DNA from 3 places in the Solibacillus ferritrahens genome. Region 1 is predicted to be linked to each of the others. Evidence: predicted binding sites of a transcription regulator. Region 1 holds the regulator's gene; each other region holds the start of a gene.
What was found. The regulator Rex, encoded in region 1, represses fermentation and respiration genes when NADH is low (regulators of the CRP and FNR family bind a similar motif). The targets are predictions, from matches to a motif close to TTGTGAAATATTTCACAA.
Positions count from the first base shown of each region.

Region 2: a site for Rex is predicted at 3,295-3,312, ahead of SNE38_RS07725 (DUF1641 domain-containing protein). Genes of this name have one in related genera too.
Region 3: a site for Rex is predicted at 2,907-2,924, ahead of yeiL (transcriptional regulator YeiL). Genes of this name have one in related genera too.

Region 1 is NZ_JAXCLE010000022.1:5,268-16,075, reverse strand. It holds gene SNE38_RS16730 (tetratricopeptide repeat protein) at 1-219, opposite strand, end outside; gene SNE38_RS16725 (LysR family transcriptional regulator) at 221-1,108, opposite strand; gene SNE38_RS16720 (alpha/beta hydrolase) at 1,304-2,050, shown strand; gene SNE38_RS16715 (S-layer homology domain-containing protein) at 2,248-3,621, opposite strand; gene groL (chaperonin GroEL) at 3,799-5,430, opposite strand; gene groES (co-chaperone GroES) at 5,549-5,833, opposite strand; gene SNE38_RS16700 (CPBP family intramembrane glutamic endopeptidase) at 6,255-6,839, shown strand; gene tatC (twin-arginine translocase subunit TatC) at 6,932-7,753, opposite strand; gene tatA (twin-arginine translocase TatA/TatE family subunit) at 7,770-8,027, opposite strand; gene SNE38_RS16685 (redox-sensing transcriptional repressor Rex) at 8,081-8,713, opposite strand; gene abc-f (ribosomal protection-like ABC-F family protein) at 8,926-10,808, shown strand, end outside.
Region 2 is NZ_JAXCLE010000006.1:76,767-87,574, forward strand. It holds gene SNE38_RS07700 (MFS transporter) at 1-250, opposite strand, end outside; gene SNE38_RS07705 (LysE family transporter) at 368-994, opposite strand; gene SNE38_RS07710 (YesK family protein) at 1,144-1,410, shown strand; gene SNE38_RS07715 (VOC family protein) at 1,918-2,286, shown strand; gene SNE38_RS07720 (GNAT family N-acetyltransferase) at 2,301-2,963, opposite strand; gene SNE38_RS07725 (DUF1641 domain-containing protein) at 3,367-3,795, shown strand; gene SNE38_RS07730 (NAD(P)/FAD-dependent oxidoreductase) at 3,829-5,016, shown strand; gene SNE38_RS07735 (serine protease) at 5,140-5,763, shown strand; gene SNE38_RS07740 (dehydrogenase) at 5,779-7,113, shown strand; gene cbpA (cyclic di-AMP binding protein CbpA) at 7,210-7,851, shown strand; gene SNE38_RS07750 (GIY-YIG nuclease family protein) at 7,990-8,622, shown strand; gene SNE38_RS07755 (hypothetical protein) at 8,749-9,132, shown strand; gene SNE38_RS07760 (cytochrome c biogenesis CcdA family protein) at 9,267-9,977, shown strand; gene SNE38_RS07765 (response regulator) at 10,033-10,398, shown strand; gene SNE38_RS07770 (CcdC family protein) at 10,431-10,808, shown strand, end outside.
Region 3 is NZ_JAXCLE010000007.1:43,190-53,997, reverse strand. It holds gene recD2 (SF1B family DNA helicase RecD2) at 1-561, shown strand, start outside; gene SNE38_RS08750 (NupC/NupG family nucleoside CNT transporter) at 902-2,134, shown strand; gene yeiL (transcriptional regulator YeiL) at 2,212-2,880, opposite strand; gene SNE38_RS08740 (MFS transporter) at 2,986-4,134, shown strand; T-box leader at 4,189-4,396, shown strand; gene alaS (alanine--tRNA ligase) at 4,463-7,135, shown strand; gene SNE38_RS08730 (IreB family regulatory phosphoprotein) at 7,253-7,525, shown strand; gene ruvX (Holliday junction resolvase RuvX) at 7,522-7,938, shown strand; gene SNE38_RS08720 (DUF1292 domain-containing protein) at 8,091-8,381, shown strand; gene SNE38_RS08715 (DUF1292 domain-containing protein) at 8,451-8,963, shown strand; gene mltG (endolytic transglycosylase MltG) at 9,188-10,279, shown strand; gene SNE38_RS08705 (O-methyltransferase) at 10,489-10,808, shown strand, end outside.

The DNA.
Region 1 (10,808 bases):
CAGCTCATACATCGCCTCTGAATTTTTATGTTCACTGACTGTAGTAAGTAAATTGTACATTTCCTCAAAAAATCCATACTGTTTATATAATAAAGCAACATTGATCATTGCTTTTTCCATACCCTTTTCCGCTAATTCGAACTCCTCAAGCCATAGCTCTATATTATCTAATCCTTGTTGCTTAAACCATCCAAAAAATTCAGTACGCTTGTCCATCATTTCAAACTTCCCTTTGCTGAAAATAATTTAATAAATATTGTCTGAATTCAACAACAGCAGGTGGTAGATAGCGATTTTTTGCCCAAGAAACACCAACGGAACGATAGCACGGCGGATCAACCTTTAGCCTTTTTACTTTGTAATGGTCAAGCCCCTTAATATTTGGAATAAGGGAAATACCCATCCCAGCTCCAACAAATCCTGCCACTGTATGCATTTCTTCAGCAGCAAATGTTGTATTAAGCTCAATCCCCGCATCTAAAAAAAATTCATCCACTAACTGTCGCAGCGAGTTGCCTTTTTTTATCGCAATAAATGGTTCATTTTTTACTTCATCGAGCTTTACCGATTCTTGCATAGCTAATGGATGTGTTGTCGGAACAATTACGAAAAGTTCCTCAACAAACAATTCTTCTGTTTCTATTTCAATTACCTTTGATTCTATTTTTTGAGATAGGCACAAATCAATGGCCCCTTCTTCCAACCTTTTCATTAAATTTAGTGAAGTAGCCTGCGTCAAAGAAAAATGCATATTCGGAAATGCCGCGCTCGTTGAAGCGATTAATTCAGGAACTACTTCCATACCGAGTGTATGAATAAAACCAAACGACACTTCTCCTGAACCTGGCTTAATAATATCTTCAAATTCCTCTTTAATACGATCATATTCATCTAAAATCACATTTACACTTTGCAAAAAAAGTTCACCAAATCGATTTAAATAAATCGAACGACCTTCACGGTTAAATAGTGGCACACCGAGATGCTGTTCGATATTCGCTATTGACTTACTTAACGCTGGCTGGGAAATAGCTAAAACTTCAGCCGCACGTGTCATATGTTGCATTGTAGCAACGGTTTTGAAATATTGAAGCTGTTCAATCTCCATAATTCAACCCCCACATTATTCATAACTTTTTCGACTCAAAACAATAAGAATAATAAATTGTACTTATATATCTATACTCTTTATAATAAGCGATAGCAGCTAGTTTTCATAACAAAAATAATTTAAAATTTCAATAGTTTTTATAAATTTTTATAAAATGGACATAATTAATTTTACAAAGGGGTCTAATAGACAATGAAACTCATCGCGCCGAAACCTTTTACAATGGAAGCCGGTAAACGTGCTGTTTTATTACTGCATGGATTTACTGGAAATACAAATGATGTAAAACGTTTAGGAAAATATTTAGCGGATCGTAACTACACAGTTCATGCACCATTATATAAAGGTCATGGCGGTGGTCCTGACTTATTAATCCAATCTCAACCAACTGAGTGGTGGGATAGTGTAATCGAAGGCTATGATGATTTACGTAATCGTGGCTATGAAGAAATCGCAGTAGCAGGTGTTTCCCTTGGAGGTATTTTCTCATTAAAGCTTGGAGAAGAACGACCAACAAAGGCAATTGTTACAATGTCTGCTCCAGCAATGTCAAAATCAACGGATAGTCTGCAAAATCGAATTGTTGAATATGCGATTAACTATAAAAAGTTATCAGGTACGTATGACGAAACAGTAGATAGCCATACTAAAATTGCTGAACTCATGAAAATGCCGTCTTTAAATTATTTACAGAGCATGATTAATGAAACAAGCGAAAAGTTAAATGTCATTGAAACACCTGTTCATATTTTACGCGGTTTTGAAGATGATGAATATTATTGTGAAAGTGCCGATCTAATATATAGTTCAGTAAATTCACGAATTAAATCAATTAAAACTTTCATTAATTCCGGACATATATTAACATTAGGTAAAGAACGTGAATTAGTGTTTGAAGAAATTTACCGCTTCTTTGAAGGTTTAAAGTGGAAAGAGTAGAATTACTCAAAGTAAGTGTATTAAGATAAAATAGTGTCCCCTTGCAAAAATCCCCGTTTTTGCAATGATATATTTGAAAGACATTTCATGCTCTTCTGAGTAGGAATGTACCCTTTCTTCCGACGAGTTGACTTTTGTTATCTCGTCTCGAAAAAACGAGCGCTAAATGGATCCCCGTCCATTCAACGCTCGTTTTTTTATTCGTTTGAATTTGTAAGTACGAGAATTTTTGCTAATTGTGCGCGTGTAACATTACCTTGTGGTGAGAATGTAGTGGCACTCGTTCCTTGTACAATCTCATTCTCAAATAAATAGGTAATAGCTGCTTGTGTTTCGTAAGCATAGTTCTCGATGTCTTTAAATAGAGCAAGCTCTTCCGGTTTATATTCTTCTTCAGCCAAAGCATTTGATAGACGCAATAAAATTAAAGCTAACTGCGAGCGCGTAATATTGCCTTGTGGATTGAAATATCCGTCATTTTCACGTACTAAGCCGGCTTCGTATGCTGCGGCAATTTGATTTTGCGTTTGCTGAGCGTAATGGCTAATGTCTTTAAATGGGGCAGGTTTTGTTGCCTTTAATTCAAAAGCACGTGAAATAACCGATATCACCTGCACACGTGTCATATTCGCATTTGGTTTAAAGGAGCCATCTTCGTACCCATTCATAAAGCCTTTAGTATATGCAATATCAATATATTCTTTACCCCAATGGTTTTTAATATCCTGGAACGGTGCTTCTTTAATTTCCTCTTCCGGAATTGTTTCTTCTACTTCTTTAATGATGGAATTTAAATAATCATTCATCATCTTATCTGCGACCACTTTATAGCCTGCTTCACTTAAATGAATATTTGCAGGGTTAGGAAGGTACGCTTTCGAATCAGCTGCAATTAATTGGGCTACTTCTGAAAAGATACCTTTATTTGTTTCTACTATATTTTTGATTGAATTGTTTATCGTTGTTACAAGCATATTTAATTGTGTTTGGATAACTGGATCTTGTATAGCGGGAAATGGATTGTAAAGTCCCATTACGATAATATCAACATTCGGATTAATCGAATAAATAGTATTGAAAATCTTATCATAGTTCGATGATACTTCCTGTACTCCTTTTAAAACACCTGCTGCATCAAATGTAATACCGCCTGTCTCTGAGCGAGTCACATATTTCAATATATCATTTGCACCTACACTTAATGTAATTAGGTCTGCTTCCTGAATTGCCTGCTTAATGGAAGCTGTTTTTTCTGACTGACCATTTAGATCATACATTGGCTTTGTGACATTTTCTACAATATCGTTTAGTACATTTACAGTTGTATAGCCAGGGTAAGAAAACCCTTTGTTAAACAGGATTCCCTCTTGCTCATCCATATAACTTTTAGCGATTAGATCGGCATAACCGAGTCCAATTTCACTATTTTCATTCATCCCTGCTGCTAATGAATCTCCAAGCGCTAAATAGTTCAATAAATCACTATTTTCTTCAGCACTTACCGTTGTAGAAAAAGGCAGTATTAGTTGCAATACCAATAGTACTACTACAAAAAATGAGAATCTTTTCATCCAGTTTCCCCCTTATTATGTAACTTGTTCATATTATAAATTATTGGTCGTTAAAAAACAAAATCTTCTTATATTGTTTGTTATAGACAAAAAACATCGTATGACTTCATAACCATACGATGTTTTAACTCCAATTAAGGCTGTCTATATTAATTTCGGATAATGATTAATTACGAATTACATCATCCCCGGCATACCCATGCCGCCCATATCCGGCATACCTGATCCTGCTGGTTCTGGAATATCTGCAACCACTGCTTCAGTTGTTAAGAATAGTGAAGCTACAGAAGCTGCATTTTGTAATGCTGAACGTGTAACTTTTGCTGGGTCAACTACACCTGCTTCAATCATGTTTACCCACTCGCCTGTTGCTGCGTTAAAGCCGATTCCTATTTCTTCACGTTTTAGGCGGTCAACGATGATTGAACCTTCTAAACCAGCGTTTTCAGCAATTTGACGTACTGGCTCTTCTAATGCACGTAAAATAATACGTACACCCGTTGCTACATCGCCTTCTACTTGTTCTAATACTTTTTCAACTGCCGCGTAAACATTTAGAAGTGCTGTACCACCACCTGATACGATACCTTCTTCTACTGCTGCACGTGTTGAGTTCAATGCGTCTTCGATACGTAATTTTCGTTCTTTTAATTCTGTTTCTGTTGCTGCACCAACTTTAATAACTGCAACCCCACCAGCTAATTTTGCTAAGCGCTCTTGTAATTTTTCTTTATCAAATTCAGAAGTTGTTTCAGCAAGTTGTGCGCGGATTTGGTTTACACGACTAGCTACTGCATCTGTGTTACCAGCTCCTTCAACGATTGTTGTGTTATCTTTTGATACGATAACTTTAGCAGCACGACCTAAAGATGATAAATCCGCTGATTTTAAATCTAAGCCAAGATCTTGTGTAATTACTTGTCCACCAGTTAATACAGCAATATCTTCTAACATTGCTTTACGACGGTCACCGAAGCCTGGAGCTTTTACCGCTACTGCGTTGAATGTACCACGTAATTTATTTACTACTAATGTTGCAAGAGCTTCCCCTTCAACATCTTCAGCAATAATTAAAATTGGACGACCTTGTTGTACTACTTGCTCTAACACTGGTAAAATTTCTTGAATGTTAGCGATTTTTTTATCTGTAATTAAAATGAATGGGTTATCTAATACCGCTTCCATTTTATCTGTGTCTGTTACCATGTAGTGTGATGCATAGCCACGGTCAAATTGCATACCTTCCACTACATCTAATTCTGTTGTAAAACCTTTTGATTCTTCAATTGTAATAACGCCGTCGTTTCCTACGCGCTCCATTGCATCTGCAATGTATTGACCAATTTCTTCATCTGCTGAAGAGATTGCCGCTACTTGTGCAATTGATTCTTTATTTTCAACTGGACGTGAAATAGCTTGAAGTTCTGTTAATGCAGCAGCAACAGCTTTATCCATACCTTTACGGATACCAACAGGGTTTGCACCAGCTGTTACGTTTTTAAGACCTTCACGGATCATAGCTTGTGCTAAAACTGTTGCAGTAGTTGTACCGTCACCTGCGATTTCATTCGTTTTAGAAGCAACTTCCGCTACTAATTTTGCACCCATGTTTTCAAATGCATTTTCTAATTCAATTTCTTTTGCAATTGATACACCGTCATTTGTAATAAGTGGAGAACCGAATTTTTTCTCCAAAACAACGTTACGTCCTTTAGGTCCTAAAGTTACTTTTACAGCGTTAGCTAACTTATCTACACCAGATGCCATTAATGAACGTGCTTCTTCTGAAAACTTAATATCTTTTGCCATAATTCATTTTCCTCCTAAAATTTGCGATCTATTATTTCAATTTATTTTTTTATGAAGATGAGCAGCTAGTAAAGTTGATTATGTATAACTAGCTGCAAAATTACATTTTAATTTGGAATTATCCGACAATTGCAAGTACATCGCTCTCACGTATAATTAAATATTCTACGCCGTCGTACTTCACTTCCGTACCAGAGAATTTAGAGAAGATAATTTCGTCGCCTTCTTTTACGTCAAGCTCAAGACGAGTGCCGTTGTCAAGAACACGACCTGTACCTACAGCCACTACTTTACCAGTTTGTGGTTTTTCTTTTGCTGAGTCGGGTAAGACGATACCAAATGCCGTTTTTTCCTCTACCTCAACAAGTTCGATAATGATGCGATCTCCTAATGGTCTTAACAATTGAAACAACCTCCTAAAGAAATTTTCTTTTTAGCACTCTCGATTGTCGAGTGCTAACACATTTATTAGTTTAATGAATTCTATATTTTTTTGCAAGTATGTGCATTAAAAAATTTTGTTTTATTACCAAATTCCTCTACAATAAAAGAAGTAATGTATGAAAAAGGCTATAACATAATAGTCCTTGCTTAAATGTATAATAAAATATACGGCATATTCACACGTTTTTTGTGAAGAATTTCCTGCTGTTAATATTTAGAAAGAAGGTTATTAATCCGTGACATCTACCTCATCTTCTAAGTTTAAAACACAGAAAACTGCATTTTATGTGTTATTAACTTATATCATTTGTCAGTTATCAGTCTTAATACTTATATTCATTCCTAGTTTAAAAGATTCCCTTTTACAACTTTTTTCTGGAGTGTCTGAGCAAGATCAGCTTATTAAATTATCTGCTTGGTGGTCAACGATTTCGTTTGGGATTGCTTTTGTCGTGAGTTTTATTTTAATTTCCCGCAATAAGCAATTTTGGGATGTTTTTAAAGGAGAAAAAGCATCGATTGGCGCATCAATCGGTTGGGGTATTATTGGATTTTTCCTCGTATTTTTAGGGCAAACAATCGGAGCATATATTGAGCTCGCTTTAGGAATTGATATGGGCTCGGAAAATACAGAGGCGATTATGAATGTCACAAAAGTAGCACCTATCATGATTGTTGCTACCGTATTTTTAGGACCAATTTTGGAAGAACTCGTATTCCGCCGTGTTATTTTCGGTTCTATTATACAAAATTATAATTTCTGGATAGCAAGCATTGTTAGTGCCATCGTCTTTGCTGCCATTCATATGGACTTCACACATATTTTACTTTATACAATTTGCGGTATGATATTCGCGTTTTTATATTATAAAACAAAGCGGCTTCTCACACCGATTATTGCACATATCCTTTTAAATGGGTTCGTGACATTTGTGCAGATGAATGCAGATAAGTTTCAAGCGTAATTTTAAACCCGCTATGGATAGAAATAGCGGGTTTTCCCATTCCATAATATAATTCAATAAAAAAACGCTATCCCTTTTGATAGCGTTTTACATCAACTATTCATTTGCTCCATTTGTCGACGTTGCTGTTCAAGCAACTCTTCTACTTGCAGCTCACGCTCACGTTCTTCCTCTTCCAATATGCGTTCCTTTTCCGCCACTTCGTATTTCCGATAGCCGATACGGGAAATGACAATGCTTATCTCATATAAAATAAAAAGTGGAATCGCAATAATAATATTCGATACTAGATCAGGCGGTGCCAGCAATACCGAAATAACGATCAATACAAAGTATGCATACTTACGAAACTTTATCATGAGCTTAGGATTAATAATACCAAGACGGGATATAAATAACGTAACAACAGGCAATTGAAATAGTATACCAAATGGTACTACTAGCTTTATTAAAAAAGAGAAAAATTCATTAATGCCAATTGTTTGTGTAATATTCAAATCTGCCGATAATTCCGTCATAAAGCGCATAATAAACGGGAATAAAATATAGTAGGCAAAGGTAATTCCTCCAATACCTAAAACAAATGCATAAGGGATATACTTCAACGTTGCTTTGCGTTCCATTTCATGCAAGCCTGGAGTAATAAAAGCCCATAGCTGGTATAGCAAAATCGGAGAAACAATGACTGCCGCCACAATAAAGGTTACTTGTAAATAAACAGTTAAAGGATCCGCCGGGCTAAATGCATTCATGGAAAAACTAGTAGCTAAATCGCTTTGTTGAATGTGTCGAATTAGTGGTTTAGCTGTATAGAATCCTACGAAAAGAGCCATTACAAAGAAAATCGCCACGAAAAATAAGCGTTTTCTAAGCTCATCCATATGTTCAACTACAGTTAATTCTCTTGAATTCATAGTATGACTTCCTTATTTACTTAACGTCGTTTTTTTCGTTCTCTTTATGTTCAATAACCTTTTTCTTGTTCTCAAAATCATCATCGTCATCTGTCAAGCCTTTCGTAGCGCTACGGAACTCGCGTAAAGTTGTCCCCATTGCACGACCTAATGATGGCAATTTTTTTGGTCCAAAAATTAATAAAGCAATAAGTCCAATGATAATTAGGCTCACAGGTCCAATCGCATTTAGATGCACAACCACTATAGCCACCTCCTCTATTATTATGTACATTTTACAGTAATTAACTAGAATTTGCTATTTATACTAATGTGAACAATTTGTTACTAACCTGAATTTCGTACTAAATAAATAAGTGCCTGTAATTCTACCGACAAATCTATATTCATTACTTTTAATGTTTCGGGTACGGATAATCGTACAGGCGTAAAATTTAGTATACCTTTTGCATTCATTTTAACAAGGCGATCTGTCATCATTTGGGCAGAACGTGATGGAACAGTAAGAATTGCTAACTCTGCGCCAAACTCTTCATACATTTCCTCTAAACGATCTGGATGGAATACAGGGATATCGCTAATTGTCGTTCCTTCAAAAGGTGCTTTTGTATCAAATGCGACAACAATACGCGTATTATGATTTTTTTGGAAATTATATTTAAGTAGACCATTCCCTAGGTTCCCGACCCCTATTAACGCAACATTCATTGCCTCATCCTGATCCAATGTTTGACGGAAAAACTCTAGCAAATATTGTACGTCATAGCCATACCCCTTTTTACCGAGAGCCCCAAAATAAGAAAAATCACGTCGAATCGTTGCTGAATCTATTTTCATCGCATCACTTAATTCTTGTGATGAAATACGCTTTTTACCTTCATTTGAGAAGTTTTTTAAAAACCGATAATAAAGAGGAAGTCTTTTTGTCGTTGCTTGTGGAATTTTTATATCTGGTTTCACACATTCTCCTCCTATGTACATTTGAAAATTGTTGCCAACATGATGTTGATCATTCAGGCATTGCAACACGATGTAACACTCTTTGCCTGAGCTCCCCCTATTTGAGCAGAAGCAAGTTAATCTTACTAAACTAGTAGCAACAAGTAAAGTATCCATCGTTGCGTACGATGTTCCCATCCATTAAACTAAGTAGGAGAAACTGAGGTGTAAAAATGATTGTCTTACAAGTAAATCAATTATATAAATCCTTTATTACCGATGAAATTTTAAGTGGTGTAAAGCTAGAAGTTCAACACCGTGATCGCATTGCATTAGTGGGTCGAAACGGTGCAGGAAAATCAACGCTATTAAAAATAATTGCTGGGCAAATGAGTTATGACTCAGGTGAAATTATTATTCCGAAAGATGTTCGGCTCGGTTATTTGGAGCAGCATGCAGGAATCGATTCAGAGTTATCTATTTGGGACGAAATGATGACAATTTTCACTACCCTAAAAAATCAAGAACAGAAGCTGCGCCAGTTGGAAAAACAAATGGCAGATCCAAGCATCTATGAGAATACTGAACAATATACACGGATTACTGGAGAATATGACCAATTACAGCATGATTTCAAAGATGCAGGCGGCTATCAATATGAAGCAGATACACGTTCCGTATTACATGGGATGCAGTTTTTCCCTGAGGACTACGATAAGCCGATCCGCTCACTTTCCGGCGGACAAAGGACACGCTTGGCACTTGCAAAGCTTCTTTTATCAAAGCCTGACTTACTAATTTTGGACGAGCCCACAAACCATTTGGATATCGAGACATTGTCATGGCTGGAAGGATATTTAAAAGGTTATGAAGGGGCAATTTTAATCGTTTCACATGACCGATACTTTTTAGACCAAGTAGTGTCGATTGTTTATGAAGTATCACGTACGAAAGTATCGAAATATATTGGAAATTATAGTGGCTATTTAGAGGAAAAGGCGAAAAACTATGAACGGGATTTAAAAATGTATGAACGCCAGATGGATGAAAAATCAAAGCTCGAAACATTCATTCAAAAAAACTTAGCACGCGCCTCAACAACAAAAATGGCACAGTCTCGTCGTAAAGTATTGGAAAAAACAAATTGGATGGACTCTCCGGATGGTGATGAGAAAAGTGCGAACTTCGGCTTTACTATTGAGCGTCAAAGCGGAAACGATGTACTATCCATCGATGATTTATCAATTGGCTTTTCTAAAGAGGAAATTTCAACGAATATTCGAATGCGAGTATTTAGGGAAGACCGCATTGCACTTGTTGGACCAAACGGTGTGGGTAAATCTACATTATTAAAAACAATTGTCAAGGATATACAGGCACTTGCGGGAGATATTCGTTACGGTACCAATGTCCATATTGGCTACTATGATCAGGAACAGGCAAAACTCCATTCCAATAAATCTGTATTAAGTGAACTTTGGGATGAATGGCCATTATTAAATGAAAAGGATATTCGCAATATTTTAGGGCGCTTCCTTTTCAGTGGTGATGATGTTGCCAAATCTGTAAACTCACTGTCCGGTGGCGAAAAGGCTCGTCTTGCACTAGCAAAATTAATGATGCAAAAATCAAACTTTCTAGTACTAGATGAGCCTACAAACCATTTAGACTTAGACAGTAAAGAAATATTGGAAAATGCATTAATCGATTATCCTGGCACACTTTTATTCGTTTCACACGACCGTTATTTCATTAACCGGATCGCAACTAAAGTCATTGAACTTTCCAGCACAGGTTCTTTTGAATATTTAGGAGACTATGACTATTATTTAGAGAAAAAAGAAGAACTTCAAGAGCTAGCTGCAATGCAAAGTCTTACCTCAGAAAAAAATACGACTGAGAAAAGCGCCCCTTCGAAATCGACGTCTATGATTGATAAAGACACGAAAAAGAGGGAACGCCAAATTCGCCGCGCTGTCGAGGAACTTGAAGTGAAAATGAATGCTTTAGCTGAAACTATCGCCGTATTTGAAGAACAACTTTGTGATCCCGCTATTTACTCAGACCATGAAAAAACACTATTGATTCAATCCGAATTAAATGAAGTAAAGCAGCA
Region 2 (10,808 bases), on a different contig from region 1:
TTAAACTAGGTAATATTACCATTTTCCTTCCAAATCGGTCTGATAAATAACCTGCTACAGGTATAAGGAAAATTGCCGCAATAGAATAGCTTGTAATAATCATGCTTGACTGAAATGATGTGATCCCGACCTTGTCTTCGAGTATCGGGAGCACTGGTATAAGCATGGAATTTCCCAGCGTCATGATTAGAGGAATTGAAGTTAAACTGACAATGCACCAGACACTTACTTGAACCTTACTTTTGTCCATTACCACACCTCGACTAATTTGATTATTTATTAAGGTATGGTTACATTTCGGGCATTTTATGCGCCTTAATTATTTGACAAGATTTTCATATAACAATTTAAGTGTTGTCCGTATGCATTAAAATAACAAATGAAAAGCCATTTTGCCGAAGTAAAGTCCAAATCCGATCATTAATATGGCTGAAACGAAGGAAACGATTTTCAAAAGCCTCGTGGATAATAATTTTCGCGCGAAACTGGAGAAAAAGGACATAAGGAAATCCACTAAAATAATACCAACTAAAATGGCGATACTAAGTATAATGATTTGATAGATTGTAGTTGTACCAGCATTTTTTGCAAGGATGGAGCCATATATCCCAAGCCAGAAAAGAATCGTTAGCGGGTTTAGCAGCGACATGAAGAAACCGGACATAATCGATTGTCTAAGACGTGTTCTTTTTTTGGTATTTGAATCCATCTCAATTTTATGTAGCGATAGAAGATTTTCTATACCTGTATACAAAAGGACAAAACAGCCGAAAGACCAAAGTATCGTTTTCAATAATTCCGAATCAATAAATTGTCCAATCCCGAAATAAACAACAAACATATAAATGACGTCAGTTGTTAAGGCACCGAGACTGAAAAACCAGGCATGAAAAAAGCCATTTTTCAAACCCGTATTTAATAAAACGGTTTTTACAGGTCCAATTGTTGCAGCCATAGATATGCCTAAAAAGACATACGTCAAAATAGAATTCATGAATAGCCCCCCAAGAAAATGATTTCCTTGCATTTTATTCCGAGCCAACGACTTCTAGGACTAGTTAAAGGGAAAATCAAATAGAAAATATAACTAATAAATGAATAAGGTAAACTGTAATGTTATAATTTTCTATAAGGGGGAATTAAATGGATATTTTGATGTTGGATGGATGGACGCCTTTATTGCTAATCGGAATTGTGGCTGCAATAGGGATATTTATTACATCTCGTAAAGTTTCAAGAAAATCTATATTTTCTATCTCTACTGTAATAAGTCTAATATGTATTGTAGTATTTATTTATAGCATTATTGGCGTTGGTGGCTGGGAAGGAATGGGACTTGGAATTATATCGTTTATTATTTTAGCGGGTATATGGATAGGTACTTTTATTGGAGTAGCCTCCAAGGTATAGAGCTTCCGAGAGATTTTATTGATTACGAAATTAAATATGAAAATTCATTTCAGGCACATTTCTTCAATGGAGATGTGTCTATTTTTTATTTAGTAGGAATTAGTAGTTATATATAATTTGCATAAAAATAAGATTTTCTAATGAAGTCTGTACTGCTTGGTGATAGGGTAGGGAGATTGAATTGTGTAATGAGATAAATAGCGGAATGAATTTCCCTTATTTCGAAAATAAAATAAAAAATAGTAAAAATAAGGGAAGGGATTTCCGTTATTGATCTAAAAAACAAGAAATTCCACGATTTTATTTGAAATAACGGTAAAACGTTCCCTTATTTAACCTGAAAATGAGCTACATCATTTAAATAACGGAACAATCTCCCCTTATTTTAGGACGGCATTCATACTTCAATAAGAAATACTTATGAATTTTCATAAATAACCCATAATTTTATTTATATACCATATAACATATAATAAAATTACAGTCTTAATATTTAGGGGGATATATATGATTCTTGGATTACATCATGCTCAAATTACGATACCAAAAGGTGCCGAAGAAGAAGGAAAAAATTTTTATTGCCATGTCTTACGGTTAGAAGAAATTAAAAAGCCAGATTCACTTCAAGGAAGAGGGGGCTTTTGGTTACAAGTTGGTAGTACACAGGTGCATGTAGGAACAGAAGATGGATTTAACAGATTATCAACGAAAGCCCATTTAGCATATGAGGTAGAAGATGTATCCTATTGGAAAGAATTATTAGTTGAAAATGATATAAAAATATTAGATTCAGTACCTATTCCCAATTTTGAACGTTTTGAGTTTAGAGACCCTTTTGGAAACAGAGTAGAGATTATAAGTAACACTCAAAAATAGCTCAAGTAATAAACCTATTTAAACGGATTTCTCCATTCCATTAAAACACCGTAATTACAGGATTCTTCATCCTGCAAATAATTGGGTATGACCTGAACAGGTATACGTCCACAGTGCAGCAAAAAAGAGATGACAGCGTCCTTTATATCGCCGTTAACTACTGACTGAACGTATAATTCTGGTGTAAGCTCTTTTTCATAACGATGGTAGCCGGGCATCCGACTTCCTCCTAATAATCTTTCCAACTTGAGATGGACGACTATATCATACATCGATAACATGAGCCATTTTCCTAAGCCTAACTTACGATAGCCAGGACTTACACAAATATCAACTACATAAAGTGTATTGCCGTTTTGATTATGAGTTCTAATATAACCGTTGTCTGTTATTTCCTCCCATGTATGGTGCGGTTCATTCATATCAAAGTCGACAAGCAAGGCTGTCATAGAGCCAGCCAGTTTTCCTTCCACTTCAATACACAATGCACCTTCTGGAAATAGTTCAGTATGATTTTTTAATTGCTCCGTATTCCACCATAATTCTTCGGGGAATGGAGGGGGGAAACACTCCTTTTGAATGCGGATTAATTCAGCGAAATCCTCTTCCCGATAGTTTCGAATCGTCGCAGGAAACGGTTTACTTTCATTGGATACATATAACTCTTTATAATACATTGCTCCGCCTCATTTCCGGTTTGGATTAAGATCTTTGCGCAAATATTTCTAAGTTGTTGCACTCCGCTTTTAGTAAGTTTCTTCTTATTAATTACAGCATAAATTTATTTACCTCAAAAAAATTATCGCAAAAAAATACTTCATGAAAATAAAATATAAAAGAATAATTCAACCCGAAAAAACCAAGAATATCTCTTAAAATACATAAAAATAAAATTTTTTAATCGGATTAAATTACAGAATATTCGATTAATTAACTTTTCCTAATTTTATTTCATTTTTCTAATTGTAACAAGCGATTCTTTGTGCTATCGTTGCTTAATGAATGGGAATGTGAAAGTAATTACAATTAAGTATGAACTTTCGTTAGAAAAAATATTGGTGTTGGCAAAGGAGAGTTATTATGTCAGAAATGAACAATCAGCAGGTAGAAAAAGTGTCTGTTACGCAAGAACAATTAGACGTATTAGACCAACTATTAAAGCCAGAGGTACAGGCTTCATTAACTACGTTGGTAGATAATTTACCGAAATTAGCTGAAATGACAACTTTATTAACAAAAGCGTATGACTTCGCAACAAGTGTTGCAACAGATGAAACGCTGAAAAATGATACAGTAGCTGCAGTTACTGAAATGGCAAGTCCAGTAGTAGGAACGGCAAAATCTATTGCTCAAACTGCAATTGAAGCGAAAGACCGTGCTGAAGTAAGCAATGAAACAGTAGGTGTTTTTGGCTTATTAAAAATGTTGAAAGACCCTCAAGTACAAGGGGCATTACGTTTTGCAAACGCATTTTTACAAGTAGCTGCTGAACGTAAAGAAACAAAATAAATTGCATAATCTATTTATTGGAGGATATTGATCATGGTAACTAAAGAAATCGTTATTTTAGGTGCTGGGTTTGCCGGTGTATTAGCTGCACAAACAGCTCGCAAATTTTTAACAACTAATGAAGCGCGTATTACAGTCGTAAACCAATTCCCAACACATCAAATTATTACAGAATTACACCGTCTTGCTGGTGGAACAATTAAAGAAGGTGCTGTATCTTTATCACTTGAAAAAATCTTCAAAGGCTTGGATATTAACCTTGAAATCGCAAAAGTTAACAGCTTCAATGTAGATAATAAAGAAGTTGCACTTTCTAACGGCAAAACTTTACAATATGATACGTTAGTAGTTGCCTTAGGTAGCCAAACTGGATTCTTCGGTATCCCAGGCTTAGAGGAAAACTCTTTCGTATTAAAATCAGTAGATGAAGCAAACGCTATTCGCGAGCATATCGAAGCTCGTATTAAAGCATACGCTAAAACTAAAGATGAAGCAGATGCGACAATCGTTATCGGCGGTGGCGGTTTAACAGGTGTTGAGCTTGTTGGTGAAATCGTTGACCACTTCCCGAAAGTAGCGGAGAAATACGGCGTGAAATTCGAAGACCTAAAAATCAAGCTAGTTGAAGCAGGTCCAAAAATTTTACCAGTATTCCCGGATAACTTAATCGAGCGTGCGACAACTTCATTACAAAAACGTGGTGTTGAATTTATCACATCAACTCCTGTTACAGGTGTAGAAGGCAATGTTATTCAGTTAAAAGACCGTGAACCAATCGTGGCAAACACATTGGTATGGACAGGTGGGGTAGCACCACTTCCAATCGTAGGTGAATCTGGTTTAGCGGCAGACCGCGGTAAAGCGACAATCAACGATTTCCTACAATCAACTTCTCACCCAGAAGTATTTGTAATCGGTGATGCATCAGCACACATTCCTAACCCGGGCGACCGTCCAACTTATGCACCAACTGCACAAGTAGCATGGCAGCAAGGTGAAGTAGCAGGCTATAACATCTTCGCTCAAATTAAAGGTGCGGATTTAAAAGAATTCAAATTCACAAACTCAGGTACTTTAGGTTCTTTAGGACGTAAAGACGGTATCGCTACAATTGGTGCTAACAATACTCAATTAGTAGGATTACCTGCTTCACTAATGAAAGAAGCTTCAAATGTTCGTTATATGACGCATATTAAAGCGCTATTCGGTTTAGCGTATTAATTATATAGGGCATACTAGAAAGTTTATTACTTTCTGGTATGTCCTTTTGTTTTCGAATATTTTTTATATTTTTGTTAAAAAACTATTATAATGGAATAAAATGATTGATGAGGTGATATATAGTTGAAATATTTTGAAGCATCCAACTCTTTATTTCTTTTAAACGAGCAACAGCATAACCAATTTTCAAAACTTGAATACTATGATTACTTTTATCACTTAATCCATCCAGACTTCCATTCATTATCATTCGCAAATTTTAGTTTAAGTGACATTTGGGTTTACTATTATTTCGAGGAAGTACCTATTATAAATTCCGAGCATGCGCTACTCTTTTTATTGCGGAATTTTATGATGAATGAAGTCCTGATCAGTTCAAAATTTAAACGATTGAAGAAAACGACAATCGGGTCATATACAAATGCCTTAATGGCTGCTGTTCTCACAGTGAATCTGTTTTTGGACTTTTTGAGTGAGTTGCTCGATGTACTGCCAAAAGAGGAATGCGACTTATACATGAAATTTGAAAACAGCTCGAAGCAACTTTTCAATGATCGGTTTTCATCTTATGAACATTACCCTAAGAAACTGGTACTAATCGAAACAATGATTATTAAAAGTATGCGCCAATACTTGGAACAGAATGAAGCGACCTATACAGAACGGAAATTAAAAGTAATACGTTTTATGGATCAATTTACAATTACAAAAAGAGAGCTATTTGAATTAGTAGCTATAAAGGAGTAGGAGGTCCGCGAATCCATGGTAGAACGATTGAATACAATACATCAGCTTGAATTTTATCGATCACAACAATTTCCATCGTGTGAAGCCCAATTTGAGGCGTTTGAGTCAATTTTTACATACATCATTCAAGAGGGCGATATCGAAACAATCAATGACTTCATACTCTTGGATAGTCAGCCGTTTATATTGTCGAACCATAATATGAAGTTGCTACAATGTCTAATAGATCAGGAACCTTATTTCAAGGACAACTTAAAAGATTGTTTAACCATATTCTATTTGGTTATTGGTCATTGCTATTATTTTAGTCTGAATTTCGAACAGGCGAAAAACTTTTATAAAATTGCGAGTAGCTATGCACTCCAATCTGAAAATTACTCCTTGCTGTCAATTGCTATGAATAACTACACTTCAGCACAGAAGGAAGTTTTGCCGAGTGATATATTATGGCAAATGAGTAAACTCCCAGCAGTCTTTTTTAAGATGGGATCAGTAGATGATGAGCGGTACTTCATAACACGATTTATTGCTCATATTGAAATATCGCTCCATCTTAATAAAGTTCAGTATGCTGAAAGTTTATATAATAGCTATTTTACCGGATATGAAGTGGAAAAGGATTCCCGCATTGATTTACATATCCGTGTACTTCGGGGGAAAATACATTATCAAAAAGGTGAATATGAAACAGCAATAGAGTTGCTGCATGAAGTGCTAGTCGTCTGCATGAATTTAAAAAGAAATAAAGATTTAGTTCAGGAATGCTATACGTTCATTACCGACTCATATAGAATGCTGAATGAGGATAGCATCTCTCGGGAAATGGAGCAGTTTCATGCGCGGTTTTACCGAAAAATCGAAACTGACAAGCGCTATATGGAAAAGTATATTAAAGCTGCCTATAACAATGAGTATGAACAGGATGAACATTTCCTTTCTCCGTTATCGCGATTTAAACTTGCAGGAAAGTGTCTATTGAGTAATATAGACAATGATGGGCATACACTAGTATTGGTGGATTGCAAAATACTAACATGCGAAGAGGATAGCATTAATGACATTCTTTATTTAATTAATGAAGAAATGATGAAGGAAATGAAACAGGCGATTATTACCAGCACAAGAATTGACGCCTCCACAATCGGCTATATTATCCAATTATCTGAACAGGTTACCGATGAGCTGTGTGCGAAGGTGTTTTCAAGAATCCGAGAGCAATATCCAAGGAACGGCAGCGCATTGGAGGCCATCTATTTTGCCTCGGTCAATAATAAGGAAAACAACCTGACAAACTATCAGAAATGTCTCGATTTAGCATATGCGTATATATATTATGAACTTTATAAATAACGTATCGTTTTATTTTACAAAATATTCAAAAAATAACTTTCGTAATTAGGAATCTACTATTAAAATAATAGATAGAACACCAAAGGAGGTAACACAATGCTTGTTAAACAAAAGTATGTTAAAAAGAAAGACGTAAGCTATGTTAAAGAAACTGACCTGATTTCAGATGTACTTGGTCAATTAAATGAGAATGGCTACCGATGCATTCCCGTGCTGGACGAAGCCGGCGAAAAATTTATCGGCAATATCTATAAAGTAGAATTGCTCGAACATAAATTAAAAGATGGCGATATGAAGTCACCGGTAAAGGTACTAACAGAAGAAGCCGATGCTTTCATTCATGAAAACAGTTCGTTTTTTGAAGTGTTTCACTCCATTAAGCAACTACCATACCTAGCCGTAGTTGATACAAAAGGCAATTTTTCAGGCATTTTACCTCATTCTAAAGTATTCGAGCTATTGGAAGAAGCATGGGGTTACAGAACAGGCAGCTGTGCGATTACAGTTGCGCTACCGGATACGGATGGCATATTAATTAAAGTGCTAACGGCAGTTAAAAAGGTATGGCCATTACATTGTGTGTTCTCGATGGATGACGATACTACCTATTTGCGCCGTGTTATCATGACTTTGACTAAAGGTGCTAAACAGTCTACAGTTGATGAGCTGGAAGCCGCTATTACAAAGCAAGGTGCGCGCATTATAGATCTTGAAATATTCGATAAAGAGAATTTTTAATGAAAAAGCGATTCGTTCAAATAGAGCGAGTCGCTTTTTTATTGTACTAATACAGTAGAAATTAAATATTTAGAGGATTTTGTAAATTTATATAGAAATTAAAGTAAATGGGGGATTTATATAGAAAGGGGAGCTAATATGCATATTCAAGTAAAAGGGCAAAAGATTAAATTTAATAAAGTTGAATTGCTTGTACTAGAACAGGGGATTGAAAATTTATTCGTAAGTTTCGATAAAAAAACGTTGAATGAACTTACTTTGCAAAAAAAATACGAACATCTGCAGGAGGAAGCGAGCCGGCATGCACAGCATGTTATAGATTGGCCAGCTGGAAAGGCGTTAAAGCAATTAAAAGATGAGGGGAACATCTTTTATAAGCAATTTCTAAACAATTATGGAGATCTTACATATACACGCTTTATCGTCAACGGGGAAGATGAATTACTGAAGCAGAAAGGGATATATACAATTATCGTCAATAATGAGCTTAAATTTTGCGGGGTTTGCGCACGGACCTTTAAAGAGCGCTTTAATCAACATATAGGTAATATATATGCGAAAGGCTGCTTCAGAGACGGCACGGCTACTCATTGTCATGTGAATGCGAATATTACGTTAATGCTGCCGGACAATGACGTCCATTTTGCTATTTATCCAATGGAGGATGAAAAGGAAATGAATAGCTTGAAAAATGCAATTATTAATCGATTTGAGCCGGAATGGAATTTACGTTCTAACAGAGATTTATACGAATTAACCTCAGTTTTTTAGTTCTTTTCAACTCTCATCGATGAATTGTAGAGGTAATTTTTCACATGAATATAAAAATCAATCACTTTTCTCGTTTCATTTGCCTATATTAGTGGGAATAGTAAATGAAAAAGAATAGGATTGGTGATGAATGTGGAAGCAGCATTAAAATATTACAGGCAAGTTCATAGTGAATATTTATGGCTCCATTTAGTAGTAGCAATTGTATTATTATTTACATCCGTTTTTTGGTTTGTACTTCCTTATTTCGTGATTAGTTACGGGAAATATACGACGACAACGTTCCAGCAAGTGGGGATTTTAATGGGGTTATATACTTTCCCTTCATTGATCGTTACTTTACATTGCTGGTTTATCAATTTTAAAGCGGCACTTCGATGGAAAAAAGAAAATCCACATGAATGTGTTTGGCGTTGGTCGATTAAATTTCAAACAATTACGATCTTCATCGTTATACTATTTACATCAGTCATTTATTCAAGTTTGCTGGTCATTGATATGATTCGGTAGGGATAAACCATTTCATTTTTCGTTTCACATATACCTCACACAGCTGTCAAAAAAAGTTCACATTAAAAAAGTGAGTAATGTATTGGAAAATTTGGTACGATTGAGGCATCAATGTGAAGGAGATTGAATGCAGCATGAATACAGATTTAAATATCTTCTTAGCGTTCGGTGCTGGGTTTCTAAGTTTTATCTCACCATGCACCTTACCGCTTTACCCGGCGTTTTTGTCATACATTACCGGCATGACACTCGATGAGCTCAAAACCGAAAAAGGAATGATGCAAAAGCGTGCCATATTACATACTTTATTTTTCTTGCTCGGATTTTCGATCATATTCATTGCAATAGGGTTTGGAACGTCTTTAGCAAAAGACTTCTTCTTCCAGTATCAGGATTTACTGCGTCAAGTAGGTGCGATTTTAATTGTTGCGTTTGGTTTAATGATTGTCGGCTTATTGCAAGTTGACTTTTTAATGAAAGACCGTAAGTTCCAATTCAAAAACCGACCATCCGGCTATTTTGGTTCCGTGCTGATTGGCCTTGCTTTTGCAGCGGGTTGGACGCCATGTACAGGACCAATACTCGCATCAATTATTGCCCTCGGAGGAGCAAATCCCGATTCGGCGATTTGGTATATGCTCGCATATTATTTAGGGTTTGCTATTCCATTCTTTACATTGTCGTTCTTTATTTCACGATTAAACTGGATTCGCAAACATAGTCAAAAAATTATTAAAATTGGCGGATATATTATGATAGCGGTCGGAATTTTATTGTTCTTTGATGGGTTGACGTACATTATTAATATTCTCTTGCCGATTTTCGATGGCTTTAAGGGATTCTAACAGTACCATGCTTGGAAATAGCATGCTATACTATGGAAAGTGATGTGATCGTTAAATGCCTACTGTTTTGATTGTGGATGATTCGCTTTTCATGCGTGTTACAATCGGAAATATATTAAAGGAATACGGCTTTGAAGTGGTGGGAGAGGCCGCCAATGGAAAAGAGGCAGTTCTGCTTTATGACCAGCTATTGCCTGATCTGGTAACGATGGATATTACAATGCCGGTTATGACAGGCATCGAAGCGGTCCGAAGAATAACTGCTAAACATTCGGATGCAAATATTATCATGATTACGGCACTTGGTCAGCAAAGTAAAATTAAATCCGCCATTGAAAGTGGTGCCAAAGATTTTATTACAAAGCCTTTTCAGCCTGAGCAGTTAAAAGAGGTCGCATCAAATGTTCTCAACTTAACATAATATTTATTTGTCAGCATAAGAGGAGGAATATGATGTTTGACAGTATACCTTCTCACTATTTATTAATTGGTTCGACGATTATGGCCGTCATCATGGGCTCGTTTGTCATGGTTATACGCCTGCGCGCACAAAAAAAGCCGGTATCTACAAAAAAAATCCTCATTCCTCCATTTGCCATGTCTACAGGGGCATTGATGTTTCTTTTTGAGGAATTTCGTGTGGCGCCTATTCAAATAGCGGAAGCGGCGGCTCTGGGCTTATTGTTTTCCGTAGTGTTAATACTTACGTCGAAATTTGAAATACGGGATGACTCAGTATATATGAAGCAATCCAAGGCATTTCCTTTTATATTAGTGGGATTATTGGTTTTACGGATTATTTTAAAATTATTGTTTGCAGAAAGCTTTGAT
Region 3 (10,808 bases), on a different contig from region 1:
CGAGCAAAGGAAACAGTGGAAAAGCAGGATTTGCTGATTGTTAGTTATGATGGGATTGAAGTGACATATCAACGTGCAGATTTAAATCAAATTACTTTGGCATATTGCTGTTCCATTCATAAATCCCAGGGCTCGGAATTTCAAACGGTAATTATGCCGGTAGTTCGCAGCTATTCTAAAATGCTACGTAGAAATTTACTGTATACGGGAATAACACGTGCAAAAAACTTTTTAATTTTATGTGGCGAGCCTGATGTATTAGCGAGTGGCTTAGCCAAAAATGATGATTTAACACGACTGACAACATTAAAGGCACGACTTAATCCTGAAATTGTAGCAACCGAGGTAGTAAATGAAATACCGAAAAAAGAAGAAAATGCAGTTGAATTCAATGACAAAAAACAATCAAAAACATCTACTGAACAGTTAGGCCTTCTAAATACTACATCTTCACATAAAATCGGAGAATCATTACCGAATCATTTAACGGTAGAAACTGCACCATATATTCACCCATTAATTGGCATGAATGACATTTCCCCATATGACTTTAATGAATAATAAAACCAGCTATTTTTTTCGTTATGAATAAAAATAGCTGGTTTTTTATTGTATAAAAAGTTACTGATTTCAAGATTTTTATTTGAAAATTAGGATAGTTTATCATCAATAAAATAGGGAAATGTTTTTAAAATAATAATAAAAAATTATGGGAAGTGCATAATATCTTGAGAACATTTATCAAAAAAATATAAATGTCAGAAGTTTTTAAAGAAACTATTAATTAATAATATGAATTTGATTATGTTAGTATAATAAAAACTTATATGACGTCCGAAGTTGAATGTCAAATAATGTAAAATGAAAAGGTTTTCAAAATTAAAGAAGAAGGTGCGCAAACATGGATTTCGTTTGGGGAATCATAGGTATTGTTGGAATTGTAGCGATTGCTATAGCGTTATCAAATAACCGTAAAGCAATTCAGTGGAGAATTATTATATCAGGCTTAGTTGTACAACTAATCTTCGCTTTTATCGTTTTAAAGTGGTCATATGGCCGTGAGAAGTTAATGGAACTTTCTGGAGGTGTGCAAAAGTTAATCAGTTATGCAAATGAAGGGATTTCCTTCGTTTTTGGCGGATTAGCAGATGCCGATAATGTAGGTTTTGTATTTGCGATGAGTGTATTGACGATTATTATTTTCTTCTCTTCTCTAATCTCTGTTCTTTACTACTTAGGGATTATGCAATTCATTATTAAAATTATTGGTGGCTTTTTATCAAAAGTATTAGGTACAACAAAGGCAGAATCAGTGAATGCTGCTGCAAACATTTTCGTTGGTCAAACAGAAGCGCCACTTGTTATTCGTCCGTTTTTAAATAAAATGACAAAATCTCAAATGTTCGCTGTTATGACTGGTGGACTTGCATCTGTTTCTGGTTCAGTATTAATCGGCTATTCTTTATTAGGTGTTCCTCTTGAATACTTATTGGCGGCAAGTTTCATGGCTGCTCCTGCTGGTTTGGTTATGGCAAAGTTAATGATTCCTGAAACAGAAGAAATTGATGAAGCAGATTTCAAATTAGAACGTAATTCTGAAGCTACAAACGTTATTGATGCTGCTGCTGTTGGTGCATCTGACGGTTTAAAATTAGCAGTAAACGTTGGTGCAATGTTACTAAGTTTCATCGCATTAATCGCATTGCTGAATGGTATTTTAGGTGGCGTAACTGGCTGGATAGGTAACTATACAGGATGGACAGCCTTAGATAACGTAACCCTTGAAGGGATTTTAGGGTATGTATTTGCTCCGTTGGCATTTTTAATTGGTGTACCATGGGATGAAGCGGTTCGCGCTGGTTCGTTTATTGGTCAAAAACTAATTTTAAACGAATTCGTAGCCTATTCTAACTTCGGTCCTATGATTGGTGAGTTTACGGATAAGACAGCGATTATTATTTCATTTGCCCTATGCGGGTTTGCTAACTTAAGCTCAATGGGTATTTTAATCGGTGGTCTTGGTGGTATGGCTCCTGAAAAACGCAGCATGATTGCAAAACTTGCCGTTAAGGCAGTTGCTGCAGGTACGTTAGCATCACTACTATCAGCTGCTATTGCAGGTATGTTTATTTAAACTTTTTTATTTTGTTCAAAATATAAGAAATTATTTTATAGGAGACTGTGCTAAAAATTACTTTTAGCACAGTCTTTTTAATACGTAATTTCGCTAGCGAGTTTTTCTAATGCTTGTCGATTTGTTAGTACATATCCCCGATCTTTCTTCGTTAAGTATTCTTCTTCGCAAAAATGTGCAAGAACAAATAATAAGTGTCGGTATGATACCCCTAAATATTCGCATACCTCTGTATGTTTTTCTTTATAGAATTGTTGATCAGACGATAGTAAAATGAATGATGCGAGTCTATTTTCTAAAGGATAAGCCTGGTTTTGTGTATATTTGGCTGTCGCATTCATTGTCTTTTGACTTAAAAAAAGACAGAGCATTTTTAAAAATACCGGATCAGCTAATAATTTTTCCTTTACTTCACGTATTGAGATTGCAAAACAAATGGATGTTGTAACGGTCTGGATGCCTTTTGAATAGCGCTCCGCATTTAATAACTCCATTTCTCCCATAAAAGTAGGAGATGTTATAAAATCAATAAGAGAAATTTTTCCGTTTTTATGTGTAACATATAATTTCGCTTTTCCTTCAATCATGTAATATAAATAATCAGGAAATGAATGCTCATGGAAAATATACTCTCCTTTATCAAATTCATATACTTGGATAAAGGGAGTAATATCAAATGAAAAATATTGAGAAATAGGGTAATGCTCAATATAATGTTTACTTTCTTCTAGTGATAACTTTCTCAAATTATAAAGCAACTCCTTAATAGAAAATATGAGATATCTCACATTATTGTACAAATTGTCGTGCTATTATTCAACATTATAAGAATGGAAGAAGGCTGTATTATTATGAACAATCAGCGTTGGCTGGCAAAGAATTTTTTTATGTTCTTTATTACATGGGGTATTTTTTTACCTTATTGGACAGGCTGGCTTATTAATGACAAAGGTTTAACCGTTTCAGATGCGAGTATTATAATGGGGTTTGGTTTAGTTGCACGAGCAATATCAACAATCCTAATTTTCCCGTATGTATCAAAAATAATGAGTAATAAAAATGTACTCGTATTCTTCACAGTAGCGTCTTTAGTAACCGCAATACTCTATGTACCGATCGATTCTTTTATAGGCTTATTCATCATGACGATGCTTTTTAGTGCATTGTATCCGGCATTATTACCAGCAGTGGAAAGCAGCGCAGCGACATTAATGCAACACGGGGGAATTCATTATGGAAAAGCACGTTCACTTGGCTCATTCGGATACGTAGTTGCTGTGTTAATTATTAGTATGATTACGGGAATGTACGGCGAGCAAATGATTTTATGGGCAATGATTTTCGGTTTAACAGCATTATTAGCAATTCAATTAATGCCTGCCCCTGATGTATTGAGTTTAGCTCCTGCAAAGGAAACAGGAAAATCATTATCGATGAAAGGGCTTTTCGATGTAAAAAGTTTCATCGTCGTATTATTTGTAGTTATTCTACTTCAAGGAGCACATGCATCTTACTATAATTATGGATATATATATTTACAGGAGTTAAATGTAAATCCGTTTTATATTGGAATGATTTTGAATGTAGCAGTGTTATTTGAGATTATATATTTTTTAAAGGCAGATACGTTTTTAACGAAATGGAAGCCGTCTTCGTTAATGTTACTGGCGGCAATTGGCTCTACTGTTCGCTGGATTTTAATATATGCTTTTCCGAATATGCCAATGTTTATTGTGTCACAGGCACTTCATGCCCTGTCATTTGCAATGGCGCATTACGCATTCATTCGCTATATTTCTCAAGCTTTACCGAAAGAACAAATTCCTAATGCACAGGGGATTTATTCTGCGCTTGCAATGAGTTTAAGTGCAGCCATCTTAACTCTTTTAGGAGGAGCTCTGTATGAAATCGAGCCTAGTTTGGCATTTTTAGGAATGGTTATTTGTACAGTACCAGCCATTGTTTTGATCTTATTAACGAAAAATCGTTTTAATTATTAAGGATTGCGGATTGACAGCACGAAATCAATTTTTTATAATGAAGAACATATATATATGAAAACGATGATGGAACAAGTACGTATTGGACTTCGTGAGCAGAAAGAGATTTCTAGGCTGAAAAAATCTCCGCGAAAATTACGGAAAGCTACTCCAGAGTGCAGCTAATACCTGCCGTATGCTTACGTTAAAAGCACTTGAGATATAATGCTTATTGCATTATAAATTAGGGTGGTACCACGAGATAATAGTCTTCGTCCCTTTACCGGGATGAAGGCTTTTTTTGTGCCCAATTCATCGTACTTCAAAAACATTATAGGAGGAAATAATTATGACTACAAAAACAATGACAGGTTCTGAAATTCGTCGTCTATATCTTGATTTCTTTAAAGAAAAAGGGCATCACATTGAACCATCAGCACCATTAGTACCAATCAATGACCCATCACTTTTATGGATTAACTCAGGAGTTGCAACATTAAAGCCATATTTTGATGGACGTATTATACCGGACAATCCACGTATTACAAATGCACAAAAATCGATTCGTACAAACGATATTGAAAACGTAGGGAAAACTGCGCGTCACCATACTTTCTTTGAAATGCTGGGGAATTTCTCAATCGGGGATTACTTTAAAAAAGAATCCATTCATTATGCTTGGGAATTTTTAACGGATGAAAAATGGATGGGCTTTGACCCGGAAAAATTATCAGTAACGATTCATCCTGAAGACCAAGAAGCGTATGACGTATGGCATAACGAAATTGGAATTCCTAAAGAGCGTTTAATCCGTTTAGAGGGGAATTTCTGGGATATCGGAGAAGGTCCTTCTGGTCCGAACTCAGAAATTTTTTATGACCGCGGAGAAGAGTATGGTTTTGGTGCACCACCAGAAGAAATGTATACAGGTGGGGAGAATGAGCGATATTTAGAAGTGTGGAATTTAGTGTTTTCTCAATTCAATCACAATCCTGACGGGACATATACACCACTACCGAAGCAAAATATTGATACAGGTATGGGTCTTGAGCGTATCGTTTCTGTCGTACAAAATGTACCAACAAACTTTGATACGGACCTTTTCATGCCGATTATCGAAAAAACAGAAAGCTTTGCTAACCGTTCATACAAACGTCCACATGAAGTAAATTTAAAAGAGATTTTCGGTTCAGCAGAAGATATTAACACACCATTTAAAGTAATTGCGGACCATATTCGTACAGTAGCATTTGCAATAGGTGACGGAGCATTGCCATCAAACGAAGGACGAGGCTATGTTTTACGTCGTTTATTACGCCGAGCAGTTCGTTATGCGAAAAAAATCGGTATTGAAAAGCCATTTATGTTTGAATTAGTTCCGACTGTTGGGGAGATTATGCAAGATTTCTATCCACAAGTAAAAGAAAAGGAAGCATTTATTCAACGTGTTATTAAAAACGAAGAAGTTCGCTTCCATGAAACACTTGATGGAGGACTGGCAATCTTTAACGAAGTAGTGGAGAGCCAAAAAGCAAAAGGTGAAACAGTTATTCCTGGCGCGGATGCATTCCGTCTTTACGATACATTCGGTTTCCCAATCGAATTAACGGAAGAATATGCAGAAGAAGTTGGTATGACAGTAGATCATGATGGTTTTGAAGCTTCTATGGAACAACAACGTAATCGAGCTCGTAACGCGCGTGCAGATGTGGATTCTATGCAAGTGCAAAACGAAGTACTTTCAAACTTAAAACAGCAATCAACATTTATTTATGATGCATTTGAAACTTCAGCAAAAATTGCTGCAATTGTTGTAAATGGTCAAGAAACGACAACGGCTAATGAAGGAGAAGAAGCATTAATTATTCTTTCTGAAACACCATTCTATGCTGAAATGGGTGGTCAAATTGCCGATACTGGTGTCATTGAAGCAGACGGATTTACAGCAATTGTTAAAGATGTTCAAAAGGCGCCAAATGGTCAACCGTTACACACTGTTGTAGTGGAATCAGGTGAAATGAATGTTGGGGATGAGGCTACTGCGAAAGTAGATGAATCAAAACGTAAATTAATCCTTAAAAACCATACAGCAACACACTTAATGCACCGTGCCTTAAAGGATGTATTAGGTGACCATGTAGCACAGGCAGGCTCTTACGTTGGACCCGACCGTTTACGTTTCGACTTCTCTCACTTCGGTGCAGCAACGAAAGAGGAGCTTGCACAAGTAGAGCGTGCAGTAAATGAAAAAATTTGGGAAGATATCGAAGTCGTGATTCAGGAGATGGATATCGATTCTGCAAAAGCAATGGGCGCAATGGCTTTATTCGGTGAAAAATATGGTGATGTTGTACGCGTAGTAGCTGTTTCGGATTATTCGATTGAGCTATGCGGTGGATTGCATGTAAGCCGTTCTTCAGAAATTGGCATTTTCAAAATTGTTTCAGAAGGCGGTATCGGTGCAGGCACTCGTCGTATCGAAGCTGTAACTGGTAAAGCAGCATATGAAGCTATTAAAGAAGAAGAAGCAATTTTAAATGAAGCATCTGCTCTTTTAAAAGCAAATCCAAAAGATGTAGCAACACGCGTAGCAGGTCTACAGGCAGACTATAAACAATTACAACGTGAAAATGAATCATTATCACAAAAAATTGCAAATGCACAAGCAGGCGCAGTATTGGATGCAGCACAAAAAATAGGTGATGTAACGGTACTTGCAACAAAAGTGGATGCAAAAGATAATAATCAATTACGTCAAATGATGGATGATTTAAAAGAAAAAATGCAGGCAGCTGTTATTGTACTAGGTGCAGTAGATGGCGATAAAGTAATGCTATGCGCAGGTGTAACGAAAGATATCGTAGGTGGTAACTACCATGCAGGTAACATTGTAAAGGATGTTGCTGAAGCATGTGGCGGTAAAGGCGGCGGCCGTCCTGATATGGCTATGGCTGGTGCTAAAGATGCTTCAAAACTAGAAGAAGCGTTAAATGGAGTCTATGAAAAAGTAAAATCTTTCTAAACATCTAAAATTTACTACTAGCATATTTGAAGTGCTTGCGGGAATAAGTTATAATGATAAAAATGGAGATGGGCTTCTATGCTCCATCTCTTTATTGCTGAAAGCGAGGTGCTGGTCTTGAGTTCTTTCGATAAAACGATGAAATTTAGTTTTCCAGAGGAATCTATGGAACAAGAAGTAAAGCAAGTGATGCTGAAGGTGTATACGGCTTTAGAGGAAAAAGGGTATAATCCAACAAACCAAATTGTAGGGTATTTATTATCTGGTGACCCGGCATACATCCCTCGCCACCAGGACGCACGTAATTTAATCCGCAAGCTGGAGCGCGATGAAATTTTAGAGGAGCTCGTAAAGTTTTATATTAGAAGGAATGCTGAGGCGGAAAAATGAAGATTATGGGTTTAGACGTCGGCACGAAAACAGTCGGCGTTGCAATTAGTGATGCGTTCGGTTGGACAGCGCAAGGTATCGAAACAATAAAAATTGATGAAGCAGCAGGCGAGTTTGGGATTAAACGTATTAACGAGCTTGTAAAGGCACACAATGTTACTGAATTCGTTGTGGGCTATCCAAAGAACATGAATAATACTATCGGTCCGCGTGGGGAAGCTTCTGAAAACTATAAAAAGTTATTGGAAGATACTTTCGGTTTCCCTGTCAAACTGTGGGATGAGCGTATGACGACCATGGCTGCTGAGCGCATGCTTATTGAAGCGGATGTTAGCCGAAAAAAACGTAAGCAAGTGATTGATAAAATGGCTGCGGTCATGATTTTACAAGGTTATTTAGACAGTAAAAACTAAACGCCGCTTTGTTTCAAACAAGGCGGTTAGTTTTATCCTTTCTAACAATGTTGCTTAAACTAGGGCTTATTTGTATTTATATGCACTAGCTTTATGTATAATATACGAAGCAACAACCGGCAATACTTAAATTTAATGAAGAGGTGACTTTCATGTCAGAACAACAAAACAATATTACTGTAGTCGATGAAAACGGCAATGAACAACTTTGCGAAATTTTACACACTTTTGATTCTGAAGAATTCGGTAAATCATACGTATTATATTCTTTAGTAGGAGCAGAAGAAGATGAAGATGGAGCAGTAGAAATCTTTGCTTCTGCATTCGTTCCTGCTGAAAATGGTGAAGATGGTGAATTAACGCCTATCGAAACTGAAGCGGAATGGGATTTAATTGAAGAAGTATTAAACCAAATTGAAGACGAATTAGGCGAAGAAGAATAATTCATTCGATACCATAAAAACAGAGTGGGTGATGAGCCTTCTCTGTTTTATTATTTAGGAGGAAAAGGAATGGAAGATAATATTTTTATTTTACAAACAGAAGATGGCGGGGAGCAACAATGCCGCGTCGTATTCACTTTTGATTCAGATGAACATTCATATGTACTGTTTACGCTAGTTGGTGATGAAGAGGCTGGTATTTCAGCGTTGCGTTATGTTCTGGATACAAATGGCGAGATGGGAAGCTTCTCTGATATTGAAACAGATGAAGAGTGGGCGATGGTAGAGGAAGTAATGAATACTTTAATGGCTGAATTTGGTGCAGATCAAACAAATTACTTCACAATTACGAATGACGACGATGAAGAAATTATGTGTCAAATATTACACCGATTCGAAAATGACGGGAAAAATTATTTATTTTACGCTACTTTAGAAGACGGTGAGCCACAACTGGAAGAAGTATTTGCTTCTGCCTACATCCCAGGTGAGAATGGTGAAGTAGATGACTTATTGCAGATTGAAACCGATGCCGAGTGGGAAATGGTCGAGCAAGTTTTAAACTCACTATCACAAAATTAGTCCCAAACCTAACTGACGTTATTCGTTAGTTAGGTTTTTTTATATTGTTAATAAATTTATCAAATATACTTTTAAATAGAACATTTTATTCTATATAACGTCGCTAATAAAATACAAATCATGTAACATTCATTGTTCATTATTGTATCGCAAGTGAAATTTATGTATCATATGAAAGAGAAAAAGGGGGGGCTCCCGTGCTAGATGAAAATTCAAAAAAAGAAATGTTCAATAAGATGAATGAGCGTAAAGGAGAAGTTAAAACTGTGCGAAAAATTGTAGGAATCATCGCACTTGCCGTTCTCATCATTATCGCCATTGCAGGATTCTCTGGCTATAATTATGTATCATCCGCATTAGAACCAATGGATCCGGAATCAAATAAGCAAATTGAAGTTGAAATTCCTATGGGTTCGGGAATTACTTTGATTTCAAGCATTCTTGAAGAAAAGGGAATCATTAAAGATGCAAGGATTTTTAAATATTATACAAAATTTAAAAATGAATCTGCATTCCAAGCGGGTGACTATTCTTTAACACAATCGATGACCCTGGACGAAATTATTGAAAGTTTAAAAACGGGCAGAGTGTATCGTGAACCAGTATTTACAATGACAGTTCCAGAAGGATTGACACTTGAGCAAGTAGCTGGTGTCATACAGAAAAATACACCTCATAAAGCAGAAGATTTCTTGAAAAAAGTAACGGACAAAACTTATGTGGAGCAGTTAATGACTGAATATCCAGATTTATTAACAGAGAATATTTTAAATGAAAATATTCGCCATGCATTGGAAGGTTATTTATATCCTGCAACATATCCGTTTTATGAAGAAAATCCATCGATTGAAGAGATTGTAAAGACAATGCTCACTTCGATGAACACAATTGTTTCGGAATATACACCGATTTTGGTAGAACGTGAAATGACAGTGCACGAATTATTGACTTTTGCTTCATTACTTGAAGAAGAGGCAACAGCGCAAACTGACCGTGAAACAATAGCTAGTGTATTTTACAACCGTATGGATATTGATATGCCATTACAAACCGATCCGACTGTTTTATATGCTTTAGGCTCACATAAGGATCGCGTGTTGTATGAAGATTTAGAAGTAGACAACCCATATAATACGTATCAGAATGTAGGATTGCCTCCTGGACCGATAGCAGGAGCGGGGAAAACGTCGATAGAAGCGGCTTTAAATCCTTCACAAACCGATTATTTATACTTCCTGGCTGATAAAGAAGGTACGAATCACTTCGCAAAATCATATGATGAGCATTTGGCAAACATTGAGAAATATTTGCGATAATTAGAAGGAAAGGAATCGGATAGCTTTTAAAATCCGTCTAAAGATGAATTTTAGTAAAGATTATTCGCATTCCTTTTCTTTTCATGCTATTATAAGTTGTGATTTTTTGTCCTTATATAACAATTTTGTAGGCGCAAACATCTTCGTTTCGTCTTTTTTCTTATGGATATAAGATATGCGTAAACAACCAGGTAAAGGGAGAATGAAGAATGGAATTATCAGACGCTTATATTGCTTCCTTCATTTCTGAGCGTGATGAGTTATTAGTAGAAATGGAAAACTTCGCAAAACAACATCATGTCCCAATTATGCAGCTTGCCGGAATTGAATCATTGAATCAATTATTGCGTATTCAAAAACCGAAAGCTATTTTGGAAATTGGTACGGCCATTGGCTATTCTGCACTGCGAATGGCAAAAGCATTACCCGATTGTCAGATTGTGACAATTGAACGGGATGAATCACGCGTTCAATATGCTAAAGAGTTTATTGCAAGGTCAGAGGCGGCAAACAGTATACAAATAATTGA